Linked DNA regions of Persicobacter psychrovividus. The protein of the gene in region 1 binds, or shares a complex with, the protein of each later gene. Links are inferred from orthologs where the notes say so. Each region holds a gene or a part of one and is shown on either strand. Other genes may lie near its edges.

The links. The genes of interacting proteins can lie anywhere in the genome.
Region 2: the proteins of smc (region 1) and AABK40_RS08535 are in contact, whole or in part, in a crystal structure (PDB 3ZGX), measured with the Bacillus subtilis proteins. The link is inferred for Persicobacter psychrovividus from one-to-one orthologs.

What each region holds. Positions count from the first base shown.
Region 1 is NZ_AP025292.1:2,146,870-2,155,662, forward strand. Bases 2,356-6,444 are described here. They hold smc (chromosome segregation protein SMC), read left to right. Parts: upstream 2,356-2,692; coding sequence 2,693-6,244; downstream 6,245-6,444. Other genes in these bases: AABK40_RS09160 (tetratricopeptide repeat protein), read left to right, coding at 2,356-2,663. In the rest of the region: AABK40_RS09150 (ArnT family glycosyltransferase), read right to left, coding at 1-843; AABK40_RS09155 (tetratricopeptide repeat protein), read left to right, coding at 1,022-1,831; more of AABK40_RS09160, read left to right, coding at 1,983-2,355; AABK40_RS09170 (hypothetical protein), read right to left, coding at 6,530-7,264; AABK40_RS09175 (TolB-like translocation protein), read right to left, coding at 7,326-8,793. UniProt on the Bacillus subtilis protein: Required for chromosome condensation and partitioning.
Region 2 is NZ_AP025292.1:1,992,178-1,997,246, reverse strand. The notes cover bases 2,353-5,069. They hold AABK40_RS08535 (segregation and condensation protein A), read left to right. Parts: upstream 2,353-3,203; coding sequence 3,204-3,935; downstream 3,936-5,069. Other genes in these bases: AABK40_RS08530 (lysylphosphatidylglycerol synthase transmembrane domain-containing protein), read left to right, coding at 3,939-5,000; dxs (1-deoxy-D-xylulose-5-phosphate synthase), read right to left, coding at 2,353-2,889. Also shown: AABK40_RS08550 (S9 family peptidase), read right to left, coding at 1-91; AABK40_RS08545 (alpha/beta fold hydrolase), read right to left, coding at 156-932; more of dxs, read right to left, coding at 958-2,352. UniProt on the Bacillus subtilis protein: Participates in chromosomal partition during cell division. May act via the formation of a condensin-like complex containing Smc and ScpB that pull DNA away from mid-cell into both cell halves.

The DNA of each region.
Region 1 (8,793 bases):
CGTCAACTTTTTTCGCTGAGCAGCAACAAGGGCAATAATACACAAAACGGAATTGATGGGATTGTTATAGGCAATCTGCCCCAATACCGCCTGCATCAAAAACAATGGCCTAACTCCCGTATTTGGATCTACCCGTTCACCGTGAAAAGTAAAACTGATAAATGCATTCTGATAATTCCAGTACAGCACAGGAGAGAAAATCAGAATACTCAAAATACCCGCAGCATACAGCTCCCAGCGCAACCACCAGCGCCAATTATTAAAACTGATATACAACAAGGCACCCATCCACAGAAACACCCCGTGGTATTTACTATACATCGCCAAGCCCGTCCAAAGCCCTGCCAGCAGCAGTTGCTTGCCATGGTCGTCCTGCTGCCGATTTTCATCAAAAGCCTTAATAAAAGCAAACAGCCCCAGGAGCCAGAACAAAGACTGCGGCGTATCGGGGAGAATAAAAGTTCCCGCAATAATACTGCAATAAACCGAGCCTACATAAAGCAAGGCAGCGTACCAGCCTGTCAGCTCATCTTTCAGGTATTTACCGATATTGAAAAAGACCACGATGTTCACCGAGCCAATCAATAGCGCCCCACCGCGAATAAACACTTCATTGGTAAAATTCAAATTCAGGCTGCTGAGCCGTATAAGCCAGCCCACCAAAGGGGGGTGATCAAAATGGCTGATATCAGGCAGCACGGCATACGTCCAATAATACACCTCATCGTTACCCAAAGCGGTAAAATGAGCAATACAGAGTCGGATTAAAAAAGAAATACCAACAAGTATTCCCAGTCGCTTTGGCCAATTGATGGCACTCAGTTGGTTTTCGGAACTATTCATGCCCGCAAAAATAAGAGAAATGCGACGATCCTGAATATTAAAATATGAAAATTATTCTCTGTGCAGCTACCTATTTCATCTCTTGGCTTGCGCAGCTACTACCGATAAAAGTGAAAAATCAAGACAAATAGTCGTATATTTGCAAGCGCAATTTTTAAATCGATCGAACTGAATCCACATGAATATAGATAATCTGTTTCAAGAAGGCCTTGCCGAAGCTCAGAAAAACAAGCTTCCCGAAGCCATCAAGAAATTTAATCAGGCATTACTTCTCGACCCAAATCATGAGTTGAGCCGTGTGAACCGTGCCATTGCCCTCGGAAAAAACAAACAATATCAGGAGGCAGCGCAGGATTACGCCATGCTGATCAATGCCAGCCCTTTCAATGCCCAGTATTATGGCGACCGTGCCGTTTGTTTTTTTATGCTCAAGCAGCACGACAAGGCCATGAAGGATTTCGACAAAGCCGTATCCCTCGAACCGTCGAACCCTTACCGCTATTCTTCAAGAGCTTTCATCAAGGAACGCCTCAAGGATTATGACGGTGCCATTGCTGATTACGACAAGGCCATCGCCCTTGACCCAGAAGATGCCGTAGCGCATAACAACCGCGGCATGATCCTCGAAAATATGGGCAGAATGAAAGATGCCCAGAAAAGTTATCAGGAAGCTGATGAACTCAACAAGCCGCAGCGGTCGGCAGAGGACCAAAAGGCAATAGAGGAAGCCGAGGAGATTGAGGTCAAGCAGAAAAATGGAAAGATCGCCATTGCCAAACCTCAAAAAAATAAGGAGAAAAAAACCAAAGCACCCAAGCCTCAGCCAAAGGCTGCCGAGGTGGTTATTCCTGCCTCAGAGGTTGAACAGCCGAAAACCGTTACCCTTTCGCACCTGTTCAAAACCCTCAAGGAGATCCTCACAAATGCCGAAACCAGGGATGAGTTTCTGCTGTTTGTCAAATCGATTTTCACTAAAAAGAAATCCTGATTTGAAATGCTAAAAAGCGTTAAAACCGCCATTTTCTGAGGATAATACATTATTTTAAGCATTCACAAATTTTTTAATCACCATGTTCAGCAAGCTGAAATTTATATCTTTTGACCAATCTGCCCACCCCTTCGCCAGCATACTGTTGTTGATGCTTGCTTGGTGTTTATTTCAACCAACCAATGCGCAGGCGCAGTATTATCAGGGACAGGATTATCGTTTCAGCCCCGAGGTGGTTAAGTGGGTAACCCTGGGCAAGCAGTACATGGATAAGCAAGACTACCCCAATGCCAACATTGCCTTTCGTCGGGCATTGGCCACCAAGGATGTCCTGCCCACTGATATGGCCTATCTGTTTGCCGAAACCCTCTATCAGATTGACCAGTATAAGAATGCACAAAATTTTGTGGAAAAATACATTGGCCTCGAAGGTGAAAAAGGACACTATTACCCTGCAGCCATTGCGCTGAAACAAAAGATTCAAAGCAAATTGCAAGTCATTATCGACTGTAAATATTGTAATGCCCTCGGCTACCGACTCAAAGCCTGCGCCGAATGTAGCGGTAAAGGCACCCTCGACCAGTCCTGCCCCCGCTGCCATGGCGTTGGCAAAGAACGCTGCCGAGCATGTCAGGGGCAAGGGGTAAAAATTACCGTCAATCAGTTTGGGCTGAACGAATATGCCATCTGCCAGATATGCAACAACACCGGATTTGCCCCCTGCTCCCTATGCAACGGTGCAAAGCGCGTCCATGCGGCCTGCCCAGTATGTTTAGGTTCAGGGACTGTACCCACGCAGGAAATCTGTGACCACCAACCTCATACTCACTAAAAAATCAGCATAGCGCAGAAGAATAAAAAATGCAATTAACGTCCTTAGAAATAAAAGGCTTCAAGAGCTTTGGTGATCGTATAGAGATTAACTTCAACGAAGGCATCACGGGGATCGTTGGCCCCAACGGTTGCGGGAAGTCCAATGTTATTGACGCCATCCGATGGGTGCTCGGCGAGCAGAAAACCAGTGCCCTGCGCTCAGAAAAAATGGAGAATATCCTTTTTAATGGCAGCAAACAGCGAAAGCCGACCAATATGGCGGAGGTGTCACTGACTTTCAAAAACACCAAAAACCTGCTCCCTACGGAATACAACACCGTTACGATCAGCAGACGTTACTACCGAAGCGGCGACAGTGAATACCTGCTCAATGGCGTTACTTGCCGACTCAAAGACATTCACGGGCTCTTCCTCGACACGGGAATTACCGCCAACTCCTACGCCATTATTGAGCTCAGAATGGTTGAAGAGCTCCTTAATGACAAAGAAAATGCCCGAAGGGGGTTATTTGAAGAGGCTGCGGGCATTTCAAAGTTCAAGGTTCGGAGGAAAGAAACCATGCGTAAACTTCGCGATACTGATGCGGACCTTGAGCGTGTGGACGATCTTCTGGCGGAAATTGAAAAAAATATGCGCTCCCTCGAACGGCAGGCAAAAACCGCCCAGCGCTATTTTAAGCTGAAGGAGGATTACCGCAAGTGGAGCCTTTCCCTTGCCTGCCTGGAGATTGTCGATCTGCGCGATCAATTTTTACGGGCCACGCAGGAATTACAAACGGCCTCTGATCAGCGGACTGCCCTTTCAAGCCAAATGGCCCTGAAAACCGCCACCATCGAGGAGCAAAAAGCCATTTTAACAGACACAGAGCACGCCCTGAAAAACCAGCAGACGGCCTTGAATCAGCAGGTCAATAAAATCAGGGATTACCAAAGTGCGCAACATGTGGCTTTGGAGAAAAAAAGATTACTGACCGAAAGGGCCGAGCAATTGCAGCAACAATGTGAGGAACTGATGGAGCAGCAGGCCATGAATGAGCAACAAACTCAAGCAACAAACATGAGTCTGCAATCCAGTGAACGGCAGTTCAACGACAGCGAAATGCAACGCTCGCAACTGGAGCAGCAGAAAAATCAGCTCAAAGCACAGGTCGATGAGTACAAACAGAAAATGACCTCTGCCATTTCAGCAGAAAAGGCCAGTCAGCAACGATTGTATCAGGCACAAAAAGCACTGGAAGTCGCCAAAGTACAGCAATCGGCACTCAAGCAGGAGCTTGAAAAAAACGCCGCTCAGGAGCAGCAGCAGAAAAGCGAACTGAGCACTTTTGAACAGGCGCTCTTGCAGCTCGATCAGGAGCACGAGGCGCAGCACAAAGCCATCACCGCGCTTGAAGCGGAAGAACGACAACTGAAAGAAAGCATTGCGGAGCAGCAACAGGTTGCCGAAGGTTTGCGCGAGCAGGTTCGGAACGCCAATCGAATACTCGATGCCAAAACCAATGAATTACAGCTCAAGCAATCTATTATGGAGAATCTTGAGGGCTACCCAGAAGCGCTCCAGTGTCTGCGTCAGCAGTCTGCATGGTCCGAAGGGCCTGCGCCACTACTGTCTGAAATTGTGGATGCACCGAAACAATATCACCCAGCGCTTTCCGCTTTCCTTGAACCGTTCATGCACTATTTTGTCGTGCAAACGCAAGCCGAAGCCATGGCAGCCATTCAGCTTTTAAAATCAGCAGAAAAAGGCAAAGCCAACTTCTTCATCCTCGATAACATCAGTGGCGCCCCAGTCGGAACACCATTGCCTGCCTGTACCCTTGCCGCTGAGGTCGCGGTCTGCGATTCCACTTATAAACCACTCCTCGAACTCCTGCTTCATGGAGTGTATTTTGTCGCCCACCGACAGCAAATTCCGCTCGACACGCCAGGCATTTTCATCACCAATGAGGGGGATTTTATTCAGAAAAAGTTCAGCATCGGCGGAGGCGCCATAAATGCCGAACAAAATAGCCATTTGGGAAGTGGCCGCCAGATAGAGCAGCTCACCAAATTAATTGCCCAGCTTAGGGAACAGCTCAAGACCAATGAGGATGCTCTTGAAACGACCGAGCAGGAAATTCATGCCCTGCAGTCGGCATCAAAAGCCGAACAGCTCTCCGATTCAAAAATTGCACTGGGGATTTTAGCGCAGGAGCGGGCCGTAGCCAAAAGCCGCTTCGAGCAAACACAGCAACTCATCAGTCAGGGAGACAATAATCGACAGGAGGTGGAGGAAAAGCTGGGTATGCTCGCCGAAGAAATTGCCCTGCGAACTCCTCAGCTTGAAGAGGAGCAGCAGAAAATTCTTGAATTACAGGAGGAAGCTGAAATTTTTGAGGAAGATCACGAGCGTATTTATGAAGATTACCAACGTGTAGAAAGTCAATTTAATACTGTAAACCTTGAGTTTCACAAGCTGGAACATCGTATGGAAAACACGCTTCAGCAACTCGAACAACTGGAGCAGCTATCGCTAAAATTGAAAAAATCCGTTCAGCAGCAAAAGCAGGAACTGGAGAAAAACCGACGGGAACAGGAAGCGGTAAATGCCTATGACACGGGTGATGACGAGGTTCTGGATGCCCTTAATGCCGAACGCACGCAAATGGAGGAAGAGCTCACCCGCATGGAAAAAAACTATGGGCAGGCGCGCAGTCAGGTTGAATTGGAAGAGGGGGAACTGAAGCAATATCAGCGTGAAAAAGAGGTTGCTGATGAACTGATGCTGAAATATTCTCATTTGCTGAATGAAACCAAAATGGCCATGAGTGCCACTAAAGAACGCCTGAGCGTAGAGTTTGAGGTCGATCTTGAGCAATTATTGGAGGAAGATCAGTCGGAAACCGAAGAAGAAGAACAGATCACCGACCTTGAATTGCTGAAGCAAAAAGTTGCTGAGACCAAAGACAAGCTGGCTAAAGTCGGGCCGATCAACCCCTTGGCCGTAGAGGCTTTCGATGAAATCAAGACCCGATATCAGTTCATCACCGAACAAAAAGAAGATTTGGAGGCTGCAAAAACCTCTCTGATGGAAACCATTGGGCATATTGATCAAACGGCTAAAGAGAATTTTATGCATGCTTTTGATCAGATCAAAACCAACTTTATTCGGGTTTTCAGGTCCCTGTTTACGGAAGAGGACGATTGTGACCTCAAACTCAGCGACCCAGAAAATCCGCTCGAGTCCAAGATCGACATTATTGCCAAACCAAAGGGAAAGCGGCCATTATCGATCAGCCAGCTTTCAGGTGGGGAAAAAACACTTACGGCAACCTCCTTGCTGTTTGCGATCTACCTACTGAAGCCTGCGCCTTTTTGTATCTTTGATGAGGTTGATGCCCCACTGGACGATGCCAATATCGACAAGTTCAACAACATCATCCGTACCTTTTCCAATGAGTCGCAGTTCATCATCGTTACTCACAACAAGCGAACGATGGCTTCGACAGACATTATGTATGGCGTCACTATGCTGGAACAGGGCGTTTCAAGAGTTGTCCCCGTAGATTTAAGGCCACTGACCGAACAGGTACCCGCATAAAACTCAAAAAAGGCGATCAACAACTGATCGCCTTTTTTTTGCACGTATTTAAAACGTTTGTAAAGTTAAAATTAGAGACTGCCATTTAACGTTTACTGTATGTTTTCGTGGCTGAATTCAAGGTAGTGAAATTTCGGTTTACCGCGGAGTCAATCTGCAAGATTGACTTGCTAAATTTGTCCTCCGAATCTAGTCAATCTTGCAGATTGACGGGATTTCTACGAAGAACCAAATTCTCGGAAACCACCAACCAGCCATGAAATATACAGCGTGTTGAAGGTTTTTTTATTTTTTTGCCAGATAGATATACTCTTTAAGCGAGTCATTTTTGAAGTTTATCTTTCTTCTTTGAAACACTACCCAATTCAGTTTTTCTAATTCGTAAATGTCGCTATCTACGAATGAGCCAATTTGTTTTTCAATCAGCAAGTTGTCGCTTGTTCCGTCTTTATAAAAATACGGAAGTTCATCTGCGAAATGTTGCCTGTTTTTAAAAAACTTAATTCCTGTATCTCTATCTATAACATAAAGCTTATCATCAGAATAACCTGGGTATAACTCACGCATTTTAGTCAAGTTCCTAGGTTTTCCTTCTCGCATGCGATGATACTGTTCCAGCATTTTAAGCTCAATATCATATATATCACCATAGTCAAGAAAGATTTGATCTTTAACAACAGCTTTAGTTCTAATTTTTATTCCATTTTCAATTAAACTATATCCAGTGAAATCAACCGTATAATTTATGACAACTATTAAGATTTTTGATTTAGGAAAGATGTCCACTAAATCACTTTCAAGGTCAGTTAAAGTATCTTCTTCACTTATGTTTTTGTAGAAAATCTGATCTAGAAAGATATATGTATTGCCATCAGAAAAAGTAACACTCAAATCTTTTGGAGACAGGTTTGAAATTGAATTGGCTATTATTTTAGTTTTTAATTTCTTTGTATCCAGTTCATCTTCCGAAAATTCTCTCGGTAACGAGTTTATCAATATTCCGCAAATCTGATTTCCCATATTTTAATTACCTACAACAAACCGCTATCGTCGAAAATCAAGTTAATTCCATTACAAGCACTTATATCTCACTCAACTTCATCTCAATCTTAGGCCCTTCAGGTGCGATAACCTGTTTTTTCAAAGGCTGTCCCCACTTCCATTTTGGGCTTACCTGAAAGATTTTCCCGCGGGAATCCACCACCAGTGACATCTGATTGATCACCTTTTCGTGCTGCTTCACCAACACCTTATAACGTGAGCCATATTCCAGATACGCCAGGCTGACGGCAGAATAGGTGCGTTCTTTCCCCGACTCTACATTCATCAGGTAGATTTCGGTGTTCTTGGGCTTTTCACCCGCAGGGGTCAAAATCTCAAAGTACAACTCCTGAATTTTGCGTCGCATTCTGATGTTTTTCACAAACACCTCAGGGTAACGCTTGGTATGCTGAAAATTGATAATCCCACGGTATGGCTGACAGGTGTTGGCCAGCACTTCAAACTGATATTTATTCCCCAAGGGCAAAGGTACGACCTCTGGCTGCTGCCCCGCCTCGAAAAAGGAAGAATGCACCAGCTGATTGCCAGTATAGATATTAATTTTGCCACTGGTAGAACGCTGATCCTTCACATCTGCCAGCGAAAACTGCACCTGAATATCAGAAGAAAGGGCGAAATTTTGCTTGACCTTTTTATAGGTCGTAATGGCCGAAAGGTCGAGCAAGGTATCCGCCTCCACATGGTTGGGGGCAAAGAAGGTCAGTTTGTATTTTTTCCCCGCAGGGGCAATCAGGCTGTAGAAGCCGTCATTCACATTATTTTGCGTTACCAGCACCTCCTGATTTTCCTCGATATCCACCAGGCGCATGGTTGCAGGAAGGTGCATACCTATTTTTTTATCCTTCACATAACCCTGAACAAGCACCATAGGCGTTACTGGAAGGTCTTCAGGAATTTTCACCTGATAAAGCTGCTCGTCGACCACCGTGTAAAGTTGCTCAAGGGTAATCGGTACGCCACCAAGAAAATCATCTTTGGGGGTATTGGCAAAACTCAGCGGTTGCGGTTTGCTCCACTGCCCTTCCTGGTTTTGAGCATAGTGAATATCATAACCACCAATTCCGTTGGGGGCTTTCAGGGACATCAGCATCGTTTGACCACCACGATAAAGCACGGGTCGCTGAACATCATGTTCATTAAAAGCTGCGGCAACTTTTTTGGAAGCAGAAAACGACCCAACATTCACCCATTCCGACTGGTACAGGTTGTTTTTCCCCTCGCCAGTGTAGTCAAATTCTTCCCGGGTAAAATAAAGGGTTTTCCCATCCAGGCTTAAAGAAGGAGAGCCTTCCTTTTTCCAGCTGTTTACATCACCACTGATTGGTTTTGGCTTTTGCCAAACAGCACCAGAACGTTCACTGTAATAAATATCATAACTTGCGCCCCCTTTTGCTTTAGCGGAGAAAAACAGGTAATTGGCATCGTAACTGATGAAGGGATCTATGAGCGCATCAAAATCTCGGCTGATATGCGAAAGCTTGATCGGA
Region 2 (5,069 bases), 160 kb from region 1 along the record:
CATAGACAGAATGCCCACGGAAGATTCCTTCTTTAAAAATCTGATCTAAAGTGGGTGATTTTTTGGATTGAGCGAACGCGACTGAGCCCATGCACAGGAGCATGAGAAAAAATGATAAGGATTTTTTCATAAGGAAATAAAGGGATTGTATGCGATTAAAATTTACTCACTGCATTTACAAAGCCACTGACCATGGCGGCCGTTTCTTCTGGTTGTTCAAACATACCCATGTGGCCGGTTTCATCGATCAGGTGAAGGGTGATGTATTGACTCAAACGAGCCTGAACGTTCTGCTCTTGCAGGTCCAAAATAGGGTCCTCTTTTCCCGTGATGATAAATATCGGTCGGTCAAAGGCTTCTAAAGTGGGTTTGTAGTCCTGACGATCGCGCATCATGCTGGCATATTGACAAAAAGTTTCTTTTGAAGTTTCAGCACAGAGGTCAGCAACCAGCTGAATGTCTTCAGCACATTTGTCAATATTTTGTGGGGCGAAAAGATTTTTGGCAAATCCTTTAGAGAATGCTCGGACACCTTTCTCTGCCACAAATTCAATCGTTTTGGTACGATTAGCTTTTTTCTCTTCATCGTCCTCGTAGGCAGTGGAGTGGAAAAGCCCAAACCCTTTAAGCTTCTCAGGGAAAAGCTGCGCGAACTCTAAAGTGATATAGCCTCCGAGCGAATGGCCTATCATAATGGTTTTTTCAATGTTTTCAGCCTCCATCAGGGCGTTCACCTCTTTGGCAATGTCCGCTAATGAGGTGGCATCTACCTGAGGGCTTTTACCAAAACCTGGTAAATCGAGAACGTAAACTTTGAATTTATTGGGTAACAATTTTACCCATGCTTCCCAGACTTTGGAAGTTTCACAAAACCCATGAAGAAGGATTACAGGGAATCCTTCTCCTTGGGTATAAAAATTAATTTTAGACATATTTTCGGCTAAAAGGGCTTTCCCTTTAAATTAATTGATTTTGAGAGGTGGGCACCAACTCAAGCATTTCACATACAGTGGCAGCAATACCTTCAGCATCAAAACCACACTCTTTGTGTAACTCTTGTTGCGTACCGTGTTCTACAATGGCATCTGGAATACCCAGACGTTTGATTTTTGCGTGATATTGGTGATCGACCATAAATTCATAGACCGCAGACCCAAAACCACCCATCAGGCAACCGTCTTCCACCGTGATTACTTTGTCAAATTTTGAGAACACCTCGTGAAGCATGGCTTCGTCAAGGGGTTTTACAAATCGCATATCATAAACGGCAATGTCGGCATCTTTCTTCAGCTGCGTTGCCGCGGCCAAAGCATAATTACCCACCGGACCTACGGACAAAATAGCGATATCATTTCCTTCTTTAACCGTCCGACCTTGTCCAATCTGAATTTCTTCCATCGGTGTTCTCCAGTTTGGCATACTACCTTGCCCTCGAGGGTATCGGATAGAAAATGGCATGGCATTCTTCTTCAGTTGCGCAGTATACATCATATTGCGCAATTCCTGTTCGTCCATTGGTGCCATTACCGTAATGTTTGGAATGCAACGCATAAAAGCCAAATCATAAGCACCGTGGTGTGTTGGCCCATCTGCACCCGCAAATCCCGCACGGTCAAGGCAGAAAATCACATGCAAATTCTGAATACAGACATCATGAATCACCTGATCATACGCCCTTTGCATAAAAGTAGAATAGATATTGCAAAATGGAACCGCTCCCTGTGTGGCCAAGCCCGCAGAAAATGTAACGGCATGCTGTTCAGCAATACCAACATCAAAAGCACGATCAGGAATTTCCCGCATCATGATGTTCAAAGAACAACCCGACGGCATGGCAGGGGTAATTCCCATAATTTTTTCATTTTCTTTGGCCAGCTCAACTAAGGTATGGCCAAATACATCCTGAAATTTTGGGGGTTGTGGATCCGTAATGATTTTTTTGCGGATTTCGCCCGTAACCTTATCAAAAGTTCCTGGGGCGTGCCATTTGGTCTGATCTTTTTCTGCAGGAGCATAACCTTTCCCTTTGGTGGTCATGACATGCAATAATTTCGGGCCTTTGATATCTTTCAGATCCTTGAGGACGGTAACGAGATGATCGAGATCATGCCCGTCAACAGGCCCAAAATAGCGCAAATTGAAAGACTCAAAAAGATTGCTGTGGCGCATGAAAAACGCCTTGGTGCTGTTCTCAATTTTTGAGGCCAGTTCTTGCGCATTAGGTCCAAATTTGGAAATTTTGCCCAGCAAATCCCAGACCTCATCTTTTACTTTATTGTAAGTTTTTGAGGTCGTAATATTAGTCAGATAGTCGTTCAGTGCCCCTACATTAGGGTCGATCGACATATTATTATCATTAAGGATAATCAATAAATTGGAGTCTTGAAGATCTCCGGCGTGGTTCATGCCTTCAAAAGCCATTCCGCCAGTCATGGCTCCATCGCCAATTACAGCAATGTGATGACGGTCGTCTTTGAATTGATTATTTGCAACAGCCATTCCCAAGGCCGCAGAAATAGAGGTAGAGGAGTGGCCGACCCCAAAGGTGTCGTATTCGCTTTCTTTGCGTTTGGGGAATCCCGAAAGCCCTCCGTATAGTCTGTTGGTATGAAATTGCTCACGACGGCCAGTCAAGATTTTGTGTCCGTAGGCTTGATGCCCCACATCCCAGATCAACTGATCTTTTGGGGTATCAAAGACATAATGCAAAGCGGTAGTCAACTCAACGACTCCAAGGCTTGCACCAAAATGCCCTCCATAGACCGAAACATTATCGATAATAAACTGGCGCAACTCATCACGTACCTGATGGAGCTGCTTGTTATCGAATTTCTTTAGGTCCTCCGGACTGTTGATTGTTTTTAATAGTTTACCTGGCTCTATAAGCATAATGAATTATTTTTCCTTGCCCGACTAAGCGAGCAATTTATAAATTCTCAGTCCTAAAAATTAAGTGGACTTGAACATACAAAAATAGGTGATGTTTTTAGAATGTACTAAATTAGGGCAAGAAATCCTCGATGAAAGTTTTTTATCGGTTAATTTCTTTGCTGAAAGCCATAATCACTTACTTTCTTACATCTTTAATTACTTGTTTAAAATGACTGTTTATCTGGCAAGTTGCTGAAAATTGTCTTTGGAGTGATAAATTTGTAGGTCTTCTGCGGTTAAATTTTATTCACGGTTATAATTTACGATATCTTTTGTCTTTCGAAATTAAATTACCCTTGTTTGAGGGACCCTTCGATTTATTACTATTTTTTATCCAGCGCGATGAGCTGGATGTACATGATATTCCGATCGCAAAGATCACTGCCGACTTTTTATCCTACCTCGATGCGATGAACAAACTGGACGTGGAGTTGGCTTCCGATTTTATGGTGGTGGCCGCGACGCTGATGCGAATAAAATCCAAAATGTTGTTGCCCCGCCCAGAGCTTGATGAGCAAGGGGAGGAGATCGACCCACGGGAGGAATTGATGCAACATTTGCTGGCTTATAAAAAGTATAAATCTGTTATGGAAGATTTCCGTAAGATGGAGGAGCGGGAGCTGGGCAAGCAAAAGCGGGGGAATATCATCGCCGAGCAGCAGGAACTGGCTTCTGAATACGCCACGGAAATGGAGATGCACAATCTTGATATGTATAAATTATTGAAAGTTTATCAGCAAGTGATGCGCAGAAAGGAAGCCCAGGAGGAAGAACACGTACATCAAATTACGCCTTATGATTATACCATCTCAGGTCAAAAGGAATGGCTGCTGAGCCTGCTGAAAGCGGAGGGTAAGCAAAATTTTGAAGAGCTGTTCATGGCAGTGGGTAATCGTATAGGGATGATTTTCACGTTCCTGGCCATCTTGGAATTGGCACAGTGGCAGGAGTTAAGCCTGACCATCGGTGCAGGATTTAACAGTTTTTGGGTTGAACCTATATAAATAATGGAAATTTCTAACAAGAAAGCATTTTCGACGCTTAACCCGAATAAAATATGGATTCCAGTGTTGATCGGACTGGCAATTTCTGTTTGGTTATTTCTTTCAGATGATCACGTAAGTGTGGAAAACCTGCAAGTGTTGCTGCAACCCTTGTCGGTCTTTTCCCTCGTGCTTGCCGTGATAGTAATTCTTTTTCGGGATGCGGGATACATCTATCGTATTCGGACCCTTACGGGGAAATCACTCAGCTGGACCTCCTCCTTTTATGTCATTATTCTTTGGGAGTTTTCGAGTGCCGTTACGCCTTCTGTTGTTGGAGGCAGTGCGGTGGCTGTTTTTATTCTGATGAAAGAAGGCCTAAGTTTCGGGCGCGCGCTGGCTTATGTGATGCTGACGGCCATTCTGGATAATCTGTTTTTCGTCGTTTTCGCCCCATTGGTGATTGTCCTTGCTCATGGGAGTATTTTTGATGGCATTACGACCGATGCCCTGGGGAAGAGCCTACCCGTCATTTTCTGGACTTCCTATTCCTTGATTGCCATTTATACTTTGGTCATGTCTTTTGCTTTATTGGTGCATCCAAGAGGCTTCAAGTGGCTTTTATTGAAAATCACCAGTTGGGGATTTTTAAGGAGATACCGTGCCAGGGCCAATAAGCAAGGTGATGAAATGATCCTTGGCGCCAAAGAATTGATTGGTAAGCCTGCAACTTATTGGTTTAAAGTGGTGCTTGCTACGGTGTTTGTATGGGTTGCCCGCTACCTGATGCTCAATGCGGTGATGGGGGGGTATGTTCTGCTGAGCATTAAGGAACACCTGTTTATTTTTGGGCGACAGCTGATCATGTGGATTGTCATGCTGATATCACCCACGCCAGGAAGCAGCGGTACTGCGGAGTATTTTTACGGGCTGTTTTTTCAGCATTTTCTGGGCGAGTTTACTTTTGGTACCAGCCTGTTGTGGCGGCTTCTGGCCTATTACCCTTACTTGTTTTTGGGGGCGGTATTTCTTCCACGATGGATTCAGAAGGTGTTTTTCGACCGAAAAAAGGGGAATCAAAAATAGGCATACTTGCTTGAATGCCTATTTCATGTTTTCTTTGTAATGATTTTTAATATTATTCACTACATAGCG